Regions from separate parts of the Citrobacter sedlakii genome, predicted to be linked through region 2. Evidence: predicted binding sites of a transcription regulator. Region 2 holds the regulator's gene; each other region holds the start of a gene.
What was found. The regulator CRP, encoded in region 2, controls carbon source genes, mostly activating them, when cyclic AMP is high. The targets are predictions, from matches to a motif close to ATGTGANNNNNNTCACAT.
Positions count from the first base shown of each region.

Region 1: a site for CRP is predicted at 1,379-1,396, ahead of azuC (stress response protein AzuC). Genes of this name have one in related genera too.
Region 3: a site for CRP is predicted at 1,354-1,371, ahead of udp (uridine phosphorylase). Genes of this name have one in related genera too.
Region 4: a site for CRP is predicted at 1,709-1,726, ahead of JY391_RS14235 (ABC-F family ATPase). Genes of this name have one in related genera too.

Region 1 covers NZ_CP071070.1:1,942,669-1,945,828, forward strand. Annotated here, with positions in the region: gene JY391_RS09265 (MFS transporter) at 1-1,267, opposite strand, end outside; gene azuC (stress response protein AzuC) at 1,479-1,562, shown strand; gene yecJ (DUF2766 family protein YecJ) at 1,679-1,930, shown strand; gene JY391_RS09280 (non-heme ferritin-like protein) at 2,056-2,559, opposite strand; gene JY391_RS09285 (DJ-1/PfpI family protein) at 3,075-3,160, shown strand, end outside.
Region 2 covers NZ_CP071070.1:440,250-443,409, reverse strand. Annotated here, with positions in the region: gene JY391_RS02050 (phosphoribulokinase) at 1-813, shown strand, start outside; gene JY391_RS02045 (OsmC family protein) at 881-1,285, opposite strand; gene crp (cAMP-activated global transcriptional regulator CRP) at 1,593-2,225, shown strand; gene JY391_RS02035 (YccS/YhfK family putative transporter) at 2,277-3,160, shown strand, end outside.
Region 3 covers NZ_CP071070.1:4,638,956-4,642,115, forward strand. Annotated here, with positions in the region: gene rmuC (DNA recombination protein RmuC) at 1-327, opposite strand, end outside; gene udp (uridine phosphorylase) at 467-1,228, opposite strand; gene JY391_RS21925 (dienelactone hydrolase family protein) at 1,490-2,302, shown strand; gene metE (5-methyltetrahydropteroyltriglutamate--homocysteine S-methyltransferase) at 2,365-3,160, opposite strand, start outside.
Region 4 covers NZ_CP071070.1:2,985,005-2,988,164, forward strand. Annotated here, with positions in the region: gene JY391_RS14235 (ABC-F family ATPase) at 98-1,690, opposite strand; gene ldtB (L,D-transpeptidase) at 1,910-2,830, shown strand; gene JY391_RS14245 (anion transporter) at 2,919-3,160, opposite strand, start outside.

The sequences.
Region 1 (3,160 bases), 1.5 Mb from region 2:
CGCCGATCCGGATCCCAATTGCGCCCAGCGAAATGCCCAACCCAACGGCCAACTGAGTGGCGGTACTGAATAGCGTATTGGCATAACTCATCTGTTCAGCAGGAACGTCCGCAAAGGCGAGGGTGCTGATGCCGGTGAACTGTACCGAACGGAATACGCCGCCAAGATAAAGCACCAGTAATAGCAACCAGACGGGCGTGTCGGGCGTCAGGCACGCACAGGCGAGTAGCGCCAGCACATTGAGCACGCCATTAATCAACAACAGCTTTTTAAAGCCAAGCCAGCGGATCAGCGGAGTGGTGGCGGGTTTGATCGTTAAATTGCCGACAAAAACCGCCAGTACCAGCGAGCCCGCCTGAAAAGCATTCATGCCAAAACCAACCTGAAACATCAGCGGCAGCAAAAACGGAACGGCGCTAATCGAGGCGCGAAACAAAGAGCCACCGTACATCGTGACGCGAAACGTCGGCACCTGCATAGCGTCCAGACGAATCATCGGATGTGCGGCTTGCTGAAAATGACGCAGTGAATACGCCAGGGTGATCCCGCCCAGTAGCAGCAGCGTGAGGGGCAAGCCCGGCGCAAATTGCTGCGCGCCCATCAGTTCCATCGCGTAAACCAGACTGACCATCGCAATGGCGGTAGCCATAAAACCCGGCACATCGAACGGACGGCGAACCTCCTCTTTTATGTCGGGGATAAAACGCAGCGCCAGCGTCATTGCCAGCAGCCCTGCCGGTACGTTAATAAAGAAAATCCATCGCCAACTGGCATAGCTGGTAATAAATCCACCCAGCGGCGGGCCGATGATGGGCGCCACCAGGGCGGGCCAGGTTAAGGTGGCGATGGCGGTAATGAGCTGATGCTTCGGCGTGGTGCGTAGTACGGCCAGACGTCCGACGGGCACCATCAGCGCGCCGCCGACGCCCTGAAAAATACGCATCGCCAGAAAGCCTTCCAGCGTGGTGGCAAGGCCGCAAAGCACTGAGGCCAGCGTAAAAATGGCCAGGGCAAGGGTAAATACTTTGCGCGCGCCAAAGCGGTCGGCTATCCAGCCGCTGGCGGGTATCAGTACCGCCAGGGTGATCAGATACGCGCTGATACCGATATTCAGATCCACGGCCTGAACACCGAAAGTACTGGCCATATCCGGCAGGGCAGTCGCGATCACCGTGCCGTCAATGAACTCCATAAAAAATGCGCCAGCAACAAGCAAAGCGGCAGGAGAGATGCCCCGTTTGCTTTCTGTGACCCAATCGTCTCGCATGTGGTCCTTGCCTTCAAAAAAAATTTAAATTTTTACTGGAACTTAACGTGATACAGGCCTTTGAAAAGTCAGCAATAAGGGCAAATTTGGAAAGAAAATGTTAATTTAATTATGTGATATGAATCACATAATGGTTGATTTTTGTGATGAGTATCATATTATACGCGCATAGGCAATAACACCTGCATAACAATACCTTTGGAGTCATGCCATGAAACTGCGTAAAATCCTCAAAAGCATGTTTGAAAATTATTGCAAAACATTCAAAGACGTACCGCCTGGCGCGATGTTCTGATAAAAAACCTGCTTCGGCAGGTTTTTTTATGCCCGCGATCCGGGTACCCGTATGACTATCGTTTCTGCGACGTAATCGGTACTATGGCGGCCTTTCTTTTTTCAGGAGCCCAAGCAATGTCCCAACCGATGAATGCCGATCAGGAACTGGTATCTGATGTTGTCGCCTGCCAACTGGTGATCAAACAAATCCTTGATGTACTTGATGTGATCGCGCCCGTTGAAGTACGTGAAAAAATGTCCAGCCAGCTAAAGAATATCGATTTCACCACACATCCGGCGGCAGCCGACCCTGTCACCCTGCGCGCCATTCAAAAGGCAATCGCGCTCATTGAGCTCAAATTCACGCCGCAGGGCGAAGCACATTAAAATAAACCGTTGTTTCAGAATTTAGAAATGTTTTTTGCGATGCCTCCTGTTTATGGGAGGCATCCGGGAACGTGGACTTGCGTATTGGCCTGCGGGGAAGGGAACGGCAGGCCAGTGCGGGGATATTAATGCTGCTGATAATTCACCACGTTAAGGACATGCTGGTCGGTCTGGGCTGGACATAGCCCTGCGCGTTTCGCGTTGCGCACTTCCTCAAAGATGGTCTGCAATAACAATCCGTCCTGCTGCTGTTCTTTCTCCAGATCGTGCAGGAAAGTGAGCGTCTGTGCGTCGTTCAACGCCTGCGCTTCATCGGCCAGACGCGACAGCGTACTGGCGCGCTGTTGGTACTCTTCGAGTGTTTTTTGAAACAATTCTTCCAGGGAATGCAAATCGCTGCCCGGCACGTCAACTGCCTTCACGATCGGGTTCGCGCCGGTGTTTTTCATAAAATTAAACATCCGCATCATATGGGTGACGTTACTTTGCGCCTGGGTGCGAAGAAATGTTGCCGTTCCCATCAAACTTTGCTCTGAGCACCATTCGCTCAAATGGAGATAAAAATTCGAGGCGTAAAACTCAAGGTTCATTTGGGTGTTGAGTTTGTGAGCCATGCCTGCTGCAGCCATAACAATATCCTTATTTACTGAAAGAGACGGTGTGCGGGATAAACGGCACACTTAACTGTTAGCAGAATAAAACCCCTTCTGCCGGTCCATGAGTGATCGTAGTATCAATTCAGTCGCTGATCGAAATAAGCATAGCGCCGAATGCAAATTAAGAAAATCCTTAATGCTGTATGTTTATAAATTTTTACATGTTGCTGAAAGCAATGTCTGAATGCCAAAAATATTACCCCGCGTGATTAAAATACATCTTCTTGATTATCAATGGTTTTAATCTGGAATTGATTTTTGAAATGACGTTTCAGATCACAAAAGAGATCCCTCGGCCATGGTAAGATCGGATTATTGATAATTCTTTTTTACGTTGGCGCATTAATTTACGAATGACACTGTTTAGTCAGAAATTATCGGCTCGCCATTTTTGCGCCAGATCAGTTTCACTAAAAACTATTTTATTTTACCGAATGATAACGTCGTTATTTCGGTTCATTTGGCATCATTGGCATGAGGTTGTGGAAATGAAAAAAGTTGCTGTCCTGTTGGCGCCTGGCTTTGAAGAAGCGGAAGCGATTGTCACCATTGATATTTTACGCCGTCTGCACAT
Region 2 (3,160 bases):
ACCACCAGCCTCGCGTTCCGTAAAATTTTTGCCCAGCTCAACCTGCGCGCGGCCGAGGTGGAAGGCGACAGTTTTCATCGTTATACCCGCCCGGAAATGGACATGGCGATCCGCAAGGCGCGCGATGCCGGACGGCATATCAGCTATTTCGGCCCCGAAGCCAATGACTTCGGCCTGCTGGAACAGACCTTCATTGAATACGGGCAGACGGGCAAAGGCCAGTCGCGCAAATATCTGCATACCTACGACGAAGCCGTACCCTGGAATCAGGTGCCTGGCACCTTCACGCCCTGGCAGCCGCTGCCGGAGCCGACCGACATCCTGTTTTATGAAGGGCTGCACGGCGGCGTGGTGACGCCACAGCATGAGGTGGCGCGCCATGTGGATTTGCTGGTGGGGGTTGTGCCCATCGTCAACCTGGAGTGGATCCAGAAACTGATCCGTGACACCAGCGAGCGTGGACATTCCCGCGAGGCGGTGATGGACTCCGTGGTGCGCTCAATGGACGATTACATCAACTACATCACGCCACAGTTTTCCCGTACCCACATCAACTTCCAGCGGGTCCCGACGGTGGATACCTCAAACCCATTCGCCGCACGCGGCATTCCCTCGCTTGATGAGAGTTTTGTGGTGATACATTTCCGCAATCTCGAAGGCATCGATTTCCCCTGGCTGCTGGCGATGCTGCAAGGTTCGTTTATTTCTCACATCAATACGCTGGTGGTACCGGGCGGCAAAATGGGCCTGGCGATGGAACTGATCATGCTGCCGCTGGTACAGCGCCTGATGGAAGGCAAGAAGATCGAATAAGCCTCAATGGCGGCTGGCCCGATTGTGCCATAAGGCAGTCGAGCGCAGCGCCATCAGGTAAAAATTATCAGGCGGCAATGACTTCATACGAGTGGGTAATATTCACCGCTTTTTCCAGCATCAGCGCCACGGAACAATACTTTTCGGCGGAAAGATCCACCGCCCGCGCCACCGCGGCGTCTTTTAAATCATGCCCCGTCACGATGAAATGCAGATTGATGTGGGTAAACAGGCGCGGCGCTTCTTCACGACGCTCGGAGGTCAGTTTTACTTCGCAATTGGTCACATCCTGACGTCCTTTTTGCAGAATGGAGACCACGTCGATAGCGCTACAGCCGCCCGCGGCCATTAACACCATTTCCATCGGGCTGGGCGCTTTATCTCCCGAATTGCCGTCCATCAGGATCTGGTGTCCGGAAGCTGACTCGCCCAGGAAGGTTAACCCTTCAACCCATTTCACACGCGCTTGCATATTTTTTTACTCCAGTGCGTCAATTTTCCTGACAGATTACGCGTACATAACAATTCTCGCAACGGAAGGCGACCTGCGTCATGCTGAAGCGAGACACCAGGAGACACACGGCTAAAGCTATGCTAAAACAGTCAGGATGCTACAGTAATACATTGACGTACTGCATGTATGCAGAGGACTTCACATTAAAGGCTGCTGTCCGTTATTGACAGCCTCTTCCCAGGAAGCGGGAAGCACATTTTTGCAACCCCAGAGACAGCGCCGTTTTCTGGCTCTGGAGACAGCTTATAACAGAGGATAATCGCGCATGGTGCTTGGCAAACCGCAAACAGACCCGACTCTCGAATGGTTCTTGTCTCATTGCCACATTCATAAGTACCCGTCGAAGAGCACGCTAATTCACCAGGGTGAAAAAGCAGAAACGTTGTACTACATCGTTAAAGGCTCTGTGGCAGTGTTGATTAAAGATGAGGAAGGTAAAGAAATGATCCTTTCTTATCTGAATCAGGGTGATTTTATTGGCGAACTGGGCCTGTTTGAAGAAGGCCAGGAACGTAGCGCATGGGTACGTGCTAAAACTGCATGTGAAGTGGCTGAAATTTCCTACAAGAAATTCCGCCAGTTGATCCAGGTGAACCCGGATATTCTGATGCGTCTCTCTTCCCAGATGGCTCGCCGCCTGCAGGTCACATCAGAGAAAGTCGGTAACCTGGCCTTCCTTGACGTGACCGGTCGTATCGCCCAGACGCTGTTGAACCTGGCGAAACAACCCGATGCAATGACCCACCCGGACGGTATGCAGATCAAAATTACCCGCCAGGAGATTGGCCAGATCGTTGGCTGCTCTCGCGAAACCGTTGGTCGTATCCTGAAGATGCTGGAAGATCAAAACCTGATCTCCGCGCACGGTAAGACCATCGTCGTTTACGGCACTCGTTAATCCCGTCGGAAATGGCGCGTTACCTGGTAGCGCGCTATTTTTGTTTTCCCGATGTGGCGCAGACTGATTTATCACCCTGAGATCAACTACGCACTACGTCAGACGCTGGTGCTCTGTTTGCCCGTGGCCGTCGGCCTGCTGATAGGCCAACTGCATCTGGGCCTGCTTTTCTCCCTCGTTCCCGCCTGCTGTAACATTGCCGGGCTTGATACGCCGCACAAGCGCTTCTTCAAGCGTCTGGTCATTGGCGCCTCGCTGTTTGCCGGGTGTAGCCTGGCGATGCAACTGTTGTTGGCGCAGGCGGTACCGTTACCGCTGATTCTGACCGGGTTGACGCTGCTCCTCGGCGTCACCGCGGAGTTAAGCTCGCTTCACGCCCGTCTGCTTCCCGCTTCGCTGATCGCCGCAATTTTTACCCTCAGTCTGGCGGGAAATATGCCAGTGTGGGAGCCGCTGCTGATCTATGCGCTGGGGACATTGTGGTATGGACTGTTTAACTGGTTCTGGTTCTGGTTGTGGCGCGAACAGCCGCTGCGCGAATCGCTAAGCCTGCTGTATCGCGAACTGGCAGATTACTGCGAAGCGAAATACAGCATGCTGACCCAGCACACCGATCCGGAAAAAGCCCTACCGCCGCTGTTGGTGCGCCAGCAGAAAGCGGTTGACCTGATCACCCAGTGCTACCAGCAAATGCATATGCTGTCGGCGCATCACAATAACGATTACAAACGGATGCTGCGCGCCTTCCAGGAAGCGCTGGATCTGCAAGAACATATCTCGGTCAGCCTGCACCAGCCGGAAGAGGTGCAAAAACTGGTCGAGCGCAGCCACGCCGAACAGGTGATCCGCTGGAACGCGCAAACCGTCGCCACGCGTCTGAGGGTGTTGGCGGATGACATTCTGTACCATCGCCTGCCCACGCGCTTCACCATGCA
Region 3 (3,160 bases), 560 kb from region 2:
CTGTTCGCTATTGATCATCTGACGAATTTTGTCTTCCGCATGCTGCTGCGTCGCTTCCATTCGCGTCGTGACTTCCCGCAGATCCGCTTCCAGCGAGGTGTTAATACTGCGCAGACTGCGAAGCTCATTGTTCAGCAGTTCGCACTCGTCGCGCCAGTGATCGCTTTGGGCAAGCTCCTGTCTGGCCGCGCTTAGCGCCGCCACCATCTCTTCACGCTCGGTAAGCTGATCGGCTTTTTGCTGTGCATGTTGATAACTGGCGATCAGCCAGCCCAGCGCAACGCCTACCAACGCTATCACTGCATAAATTATGAGAGAGATATCCAAAATGCCTCCTGCCGCAACCACTCACCAGCACAAAATAGAATTGTGCTGTATAAACGTCCAGTTTGAAAGGGATTTCCTGCGAGGCGTTACGCAAAATAAAAAGGCCGAACGCGTCGGCCCTGGAGGGAAAAACAGAAAATTAGATCAGGCGACGCGCCGCTTCCACCACGATTTTCACCGCATGGCTTTCGGTTTGCTTCATGGTCTCGGCGTTCGGTATCTCTTGCTGAGTACGGTTGACGATAACCCCGGCAACCATTCCCGCACGCAGACCCTGGCTGGCGCACATGGTCAGCAAAGTGGCGGACTCCATCTCATAGTTCATGACGCCCATCGCCTGCCACTCTTCCATCGAGCCTTTAAAGCGGCTCACAACGCGACCAGAATAGGTGTCGTAACGCTCCTGCCCTGGATAGAAAGTGTCAGAGGACGCGGTTACGCCTACGTGCGTGGTCGCCCCTATTGATTTCGCCGCCTCGACCAGCGCGGTGGTACAGTCAAAATCTGCCACCGCCGGGAATTCCATCGGCGCGAAGTGCAGGCTTGCACCGTCGAGACGCACAGATGCCGTGGTCACCAGAACATCGCCCACATTGATATGCGGCTGAATCGCGCCGGTGGTACCGATACGCAGGAAAGTACGAATGCCCAGCTGCGCCAGCTCTTCTACGGCGATGGAGGTGGACGGGCCGCCGATACCGGTCGAGCAGACAATCACAGACTTGCCGTCCAGCTCTGCGCGCCAGGTCGTAAATTCGCGATGCGATGCCAGCTTAACCGGCTTATCCATCAGCGCGGCGATCTTTTCCACACGCTCCGGATCGCCTGGAACGATTGCAAGCGTAGCCCCTTGTAAATCGCTTTTGGTGAGGCCGAGATGAAAAACATCAGACTTGGACATATAAAACTCCTCTGTGATTCGGTTTTAGTCAGAAGAAGCAAAAAGATACTCTACCGAAGGACGCAGGTGATTTTCGTGACCATCATCACCATGAGGGAAAACAGTTGCATTGAATTACGCTGATTAAGTGATGTTGATCACAATTAATTGTCAACCCTGCCTTCCATTGCACAAAAATTGAGCCAATTCAGGCAGTGTGCTTTAGTGAAGGCTGTCTATAGTTAACATTGCGCTATGTATTTTAAGGGTACGGAGAATACCATGACCTCAACACAACAAACGGGCTTTGCACCTGCGGCCTCTCCCCTCGCCTCTACAACGGTTCACACTCCGGACGACGCCATTATTGCCGGTTTTACCTCCATCCCTTCTCAGGGAGAAGATATGCCGGCTTATCAGGCGCGACCAAAACAAAACGATGCGCCCCTGCCAGTGGTCATTGTAGTGCAGGAAATTTTTGGCGTGCATGAACACATTCGCGATATTTGCCGCCGGCTGGCGCTGGAAGGGTATCTGGCTATTGCGCCAGAGCTCTATTTTCGCGAGGGCGATCCGAATGATTACAGCGACATCCCGACGCTGTTCAGCAATCTGGTCAGCAAAGTGCCGGATGCACAGGTGCTGGCCGATCTTGACCACGTCGCCAGTTGGGCGGCCCGCAACGGCGGCGATCCGCACCGTCTGATGGTGACCGGTTTTTGCTGGGGGGGACGCATTAGCTGGCTGTACGCCGCGCATAATCCACAGCTCAAAGCTGCCGTCGCCTGGTATGGGAAACTGATGGGTGAAAAGACCCTGAACTCACCGAAGCATCCGGTCGATATCGCCACGGATTTAAATGCGCCAGTGCTGGGGCTGTATGGTGGTCAGGATACGGGGATCCCGCTCGATACGGTTGAGACAATGCGCCAGGCGCTGCGGGCGGCAAACGCGAAAGCAGAGATTGTAGTTTATCCGGATGCCGGACACGCATTTAATGCCGATTACCGTCCGAGTTATCATGCAGAATCCGCGAAAGATGGCTGGCAGAGAATGCTGGCGTGGTTCAGCCAGTACGGCGGGAAGAGAGCGTAATGATTAAAAGCCCGGTGGCGGCTACGCCTTGCCGGGCCTTTGTCACAGGGTTGGCAAAGATATTAACCCTGACGCAAATTCTGCGCTGCCTTCACCATGTTCGCCAGCGCCGCACGCGTTTCCGGCCAGCCGCGAGTTTTCAGGCCGCAGTCCGGGTTGACCCACAAACGTTCCGCCGGGATGCGCTGGGCCGCTTTTTGCAGCAGGGCTTCAATCCACTCCACGCCTGGCACGTTCGGGGAGTGAATGTCATACACGCCCGGCCCAATTTCGTTCGGGTAGTCGAACTCTTCAAATGACTCCAGTAGCTCCATGTCTGAACGCGACGTCTCAATGGTGATCACATCCGCATCCAGCGCGGCAATCGAGTCCATGATGTCGTTAAACTCGCAGTAGCACATGTGGGTATGGATCTGCGTGTCGTCCTTAGCGACGGCGGCGCTGATGCGGAACGCTTCCACGCCCCACTGTAAATAGGCATCCCAGTCGCTGCGACGCAGCGGCAGACCTTCACGTAGCGCCGGTTCGTCAATCTGGATAATACCAATGCCCGCAGCTTCCAGATCCGCCACTTCATCCCGCAGCGCCAGCGCGATCTGTTTGGCGATGGTTTCGCGGGTCACGTCTTCGCGCGGGAAGGACCAGCAGAGAATGGTCACCGGACCGGTTAACATGCCTTTTACCGGCTTGTCGGTCAGCGACTGAGCGTACTTCGCCCAGTCGACGGTAATCGGCGCAGGACGGCTGACATCACCAATTACCACTGGCGGCTTCACGCAGCGCGAGCCGTAACTCTGCACCCAGCCGTTCTGGGTAAAAACAAAGCCGTCAAGATGCTCACCAAAGTACTCCACCATG
Region 4 (3,160 bases), 2.2 Mb from region 2:
CAGATTAACACCACAGCAGGGATTAATGATTTATTTCTCTGTATTTCGCGCGACAGGCGCATTCACTGCGCCTGTCGTGTGAAAGACGACGGGAAAACTATTCGATACCTTTGCTGCGAAGGTAGTCTTCATAACTTCCGCTAAAGTCGATGACGCGTTCCGGCGTAATTTCCAGCACGCGGGTCGCCAGCGAGCTAACGAATTCGCGGTCGTGGGAAACGAAGATCAGGGTGCCCTGATACATCTCCAGCGCCATATTGAGCGACTCGATAGACTCCATATCCAGGTGGTTCGTCGGTTCGTCCATGATCAGAATATTAGGCTTCTGCATCATCAACTTACCAAACAGCATCCGCCCCTTCTCGCCACCGGAGAGCACTTTTGCCGGCTTTTTGATATCGTCCTGGCTGAACAACAGACGCCCCAGAATGCTGCGCACCGCCTGCTCATCGTCACCTTCCTGTTTCCACTGGCTCATCCATTCGAACACCGTCAGATCGTTTTCGAATTCATATTCGTGATCCTGCGCGTAATACCCTATGCGCGCATTTTCAGACCATTTCACGGTGCCGTTGTCCGCTTCCAGATCGCCGACCAGCGTTTTTAGCAGGGTGGATTTACCGACGCCGTTGGTGCCGAGCACCGCCAACTTTTCGCCCACTTCCAGCAGCAGGTTAACGCCTTTAAACAGCGGACCGTTGTCAAACCCTTTGCTGAGGGCTTCCACTTCCAGCGCGTTACGGAACAGTTTCTTGTCCTGCTCGAAGCGGATGAACGGGTTCTGACGGCTTGACGCTTTGACTTCATCGAGTTTGATTTTATCAATCTGACGGGCGCGGGACGTGGCCTGACGTGATTTTGACGCGTTAGCGCTAAAGCGGCTGACAAAAGACTGCAGCTCGGCAATTTGCGCTTTTTTCTTGGCATTATCGGCGAGCAGGCGTTCACGCGCCTGGGTCGCGGCAGTCATATACTCATCGTAGTTGCCGGGATATACGCGCAGTTCGCCGTAGTCCAGATCCGCCATGTGAGTGCAGACCATATTCAGGAAGTGACGGTCATGCGAAATGATGATCATGGTGCTGTCGCGGTCGTTGAGCACCTGTTCCAGCCAGCGAATGGTATCGATATCCAGGTTGTTGGTCGGTTCGTCGAGCAGCAGAATATCCGGATCGGAGAACAGCGCCTGCGCCAGCAGCACGCGCAGCTTCCAGCCTGGCGCGACTTCGCTCATCGGGCCGTAGTGCTGTTCTACGGGGATACCCACGCCGAGCAGCAGTTCACCGGCGCGCGCTTCCGCGGAATAGCCGTCCATCTCGCCATACTTCACTTCCAGATCGGCCACCTTGTAGCCGTCTTCTTCGCTCATTTCAGGCAGCGCGTAAATGCGATCGCGCTCCTGCTTCACTTCCCACAGCTCGCCGTGACCCATGATCACGGTATCAAGCACCGTGAATTCTTCAAAGGCAAACTGATCCTGGCGCAGTTTACCGATCCGCTCGTTGGGATCGAGAGACACGTTGCCGAGCGTCGGCTCAAGATCGCCGCCGAGGATCTTCATAAAGGTGGATTTACCGCTACCGTTGGCGCCAATCAGGCCGTAACGGTTGCCGCCGCCAAACTTGACGGAAATGTTTTCGAACAGCGGCTTACTGCCGAACTGCATGGTGACGTTACTGGAAACTAACACGGACGTATCCTAAAGAAGATGTGACAAACCGCGCATTATGCCACAAGTCTTCAATAAGATCCCGCCCTGCGGTAAACGGCGACGCGTTAAACCGGGGGGAAAAAAATGTGATTTCGTACACATCCGAATTCCCTGTTAGCGGGAATGCACATATAATGCGCTCCCAACACTACAGAATTCTCAACCCAACAGCCTGCCAGGCATTGAATCTCGCATAACATGAATATGAAATTAACAACGTTTTTCGCGGCGGCACTCGCTGTAGTCGGCTTTTGCAGTACCGCTTCTGCCGTGACTTATCCGCTGCCAACCGATGGTAGCCGTCTGATTGGTCAAAACCAGGTTATCACCATCCCGGAAGGTAATACCCAGCCGCTGGAATATTTTGCGGCTGAATACCAGATGGGGCTTTCAAACATGCTCGAAGCAAACCCGGGCGTGGACACCTTCCTGCCAAAAGGCGGTACGGTGCTGAATATTCCGCAACAGTTGATCCTGCCGGACACCGTGCATGAAGGCATCGTCATTAACAGCGCGGAAATGCGCCTGTATTACTATCCGAAAGGCACCAATACCGTGATCGTACTGCCTATCGGTATCGGTCAGTTAGGCAAAGATACGCCGATCAACTGGACCACGAAGGTTGAACGTAAGAAAGCGGGCCCGACCTGGACGCCAACCGCGAAAATGCACGCCGAGTACCGCGCGGCGGGCGAACCGCTGCCGGCTGTCGTACCGGCTGGCCCGGATAACCCGATGGGTCTTTACGCGCTGTACATTGGCCGCCTGTATGCGATCCACGGCACCAACGCTAACTTCGGCATCGGCCTGCGCGTGAGCCACGGTTGCGTACGTCTGCGTAACGAGGACATTAAATTCCTGTTCGAAAACGTGCCTGTCGGTACCCGCGTACAGTTTATCGATGAGCCGGTCAAAGCCACCACCGAGCCAGACGGTAGCCGCTATATCGAGGTACATAATCCGCTGTCTACCACCGAAGCGCAGTTCGAAGGCGAAGAGATCGTACCGATCACCCTGACGAAGGGCGTGAAGAGCATCACCGAACAGGCTGACGTTGACCAGGCGGTTCTCTCCCAGGCCATTGAAAACCGCTCCGGTATGCCGGTTCGTCTGAACTAATCAGTGACCAGCGTTGGGTAGCGGCTTGCGCCCTACCCATCCTGCTGAGTCAGATCATCGGCCCGATAAGCACCGCGCCATCGGGCCATCACAACACCAACAGCAGCCCGTATCCTACCAGTCCCGCCCACACCAGCATCGGCAGCGAATAAAGATGAAAGCGCCACCAGATGCGTCGGTCATTCGCCATCCGTAAGGCAATCAAATTCGCCAGCGAGCCAGGCAACAGGCCAAACCCGCCCACGTTCACCGCCCACGCCAGCAACATCGTCGGCGGCACATAATTCAGCAGCAGGATGGTGCCGGGCACATTACTGATAACCTGCGACA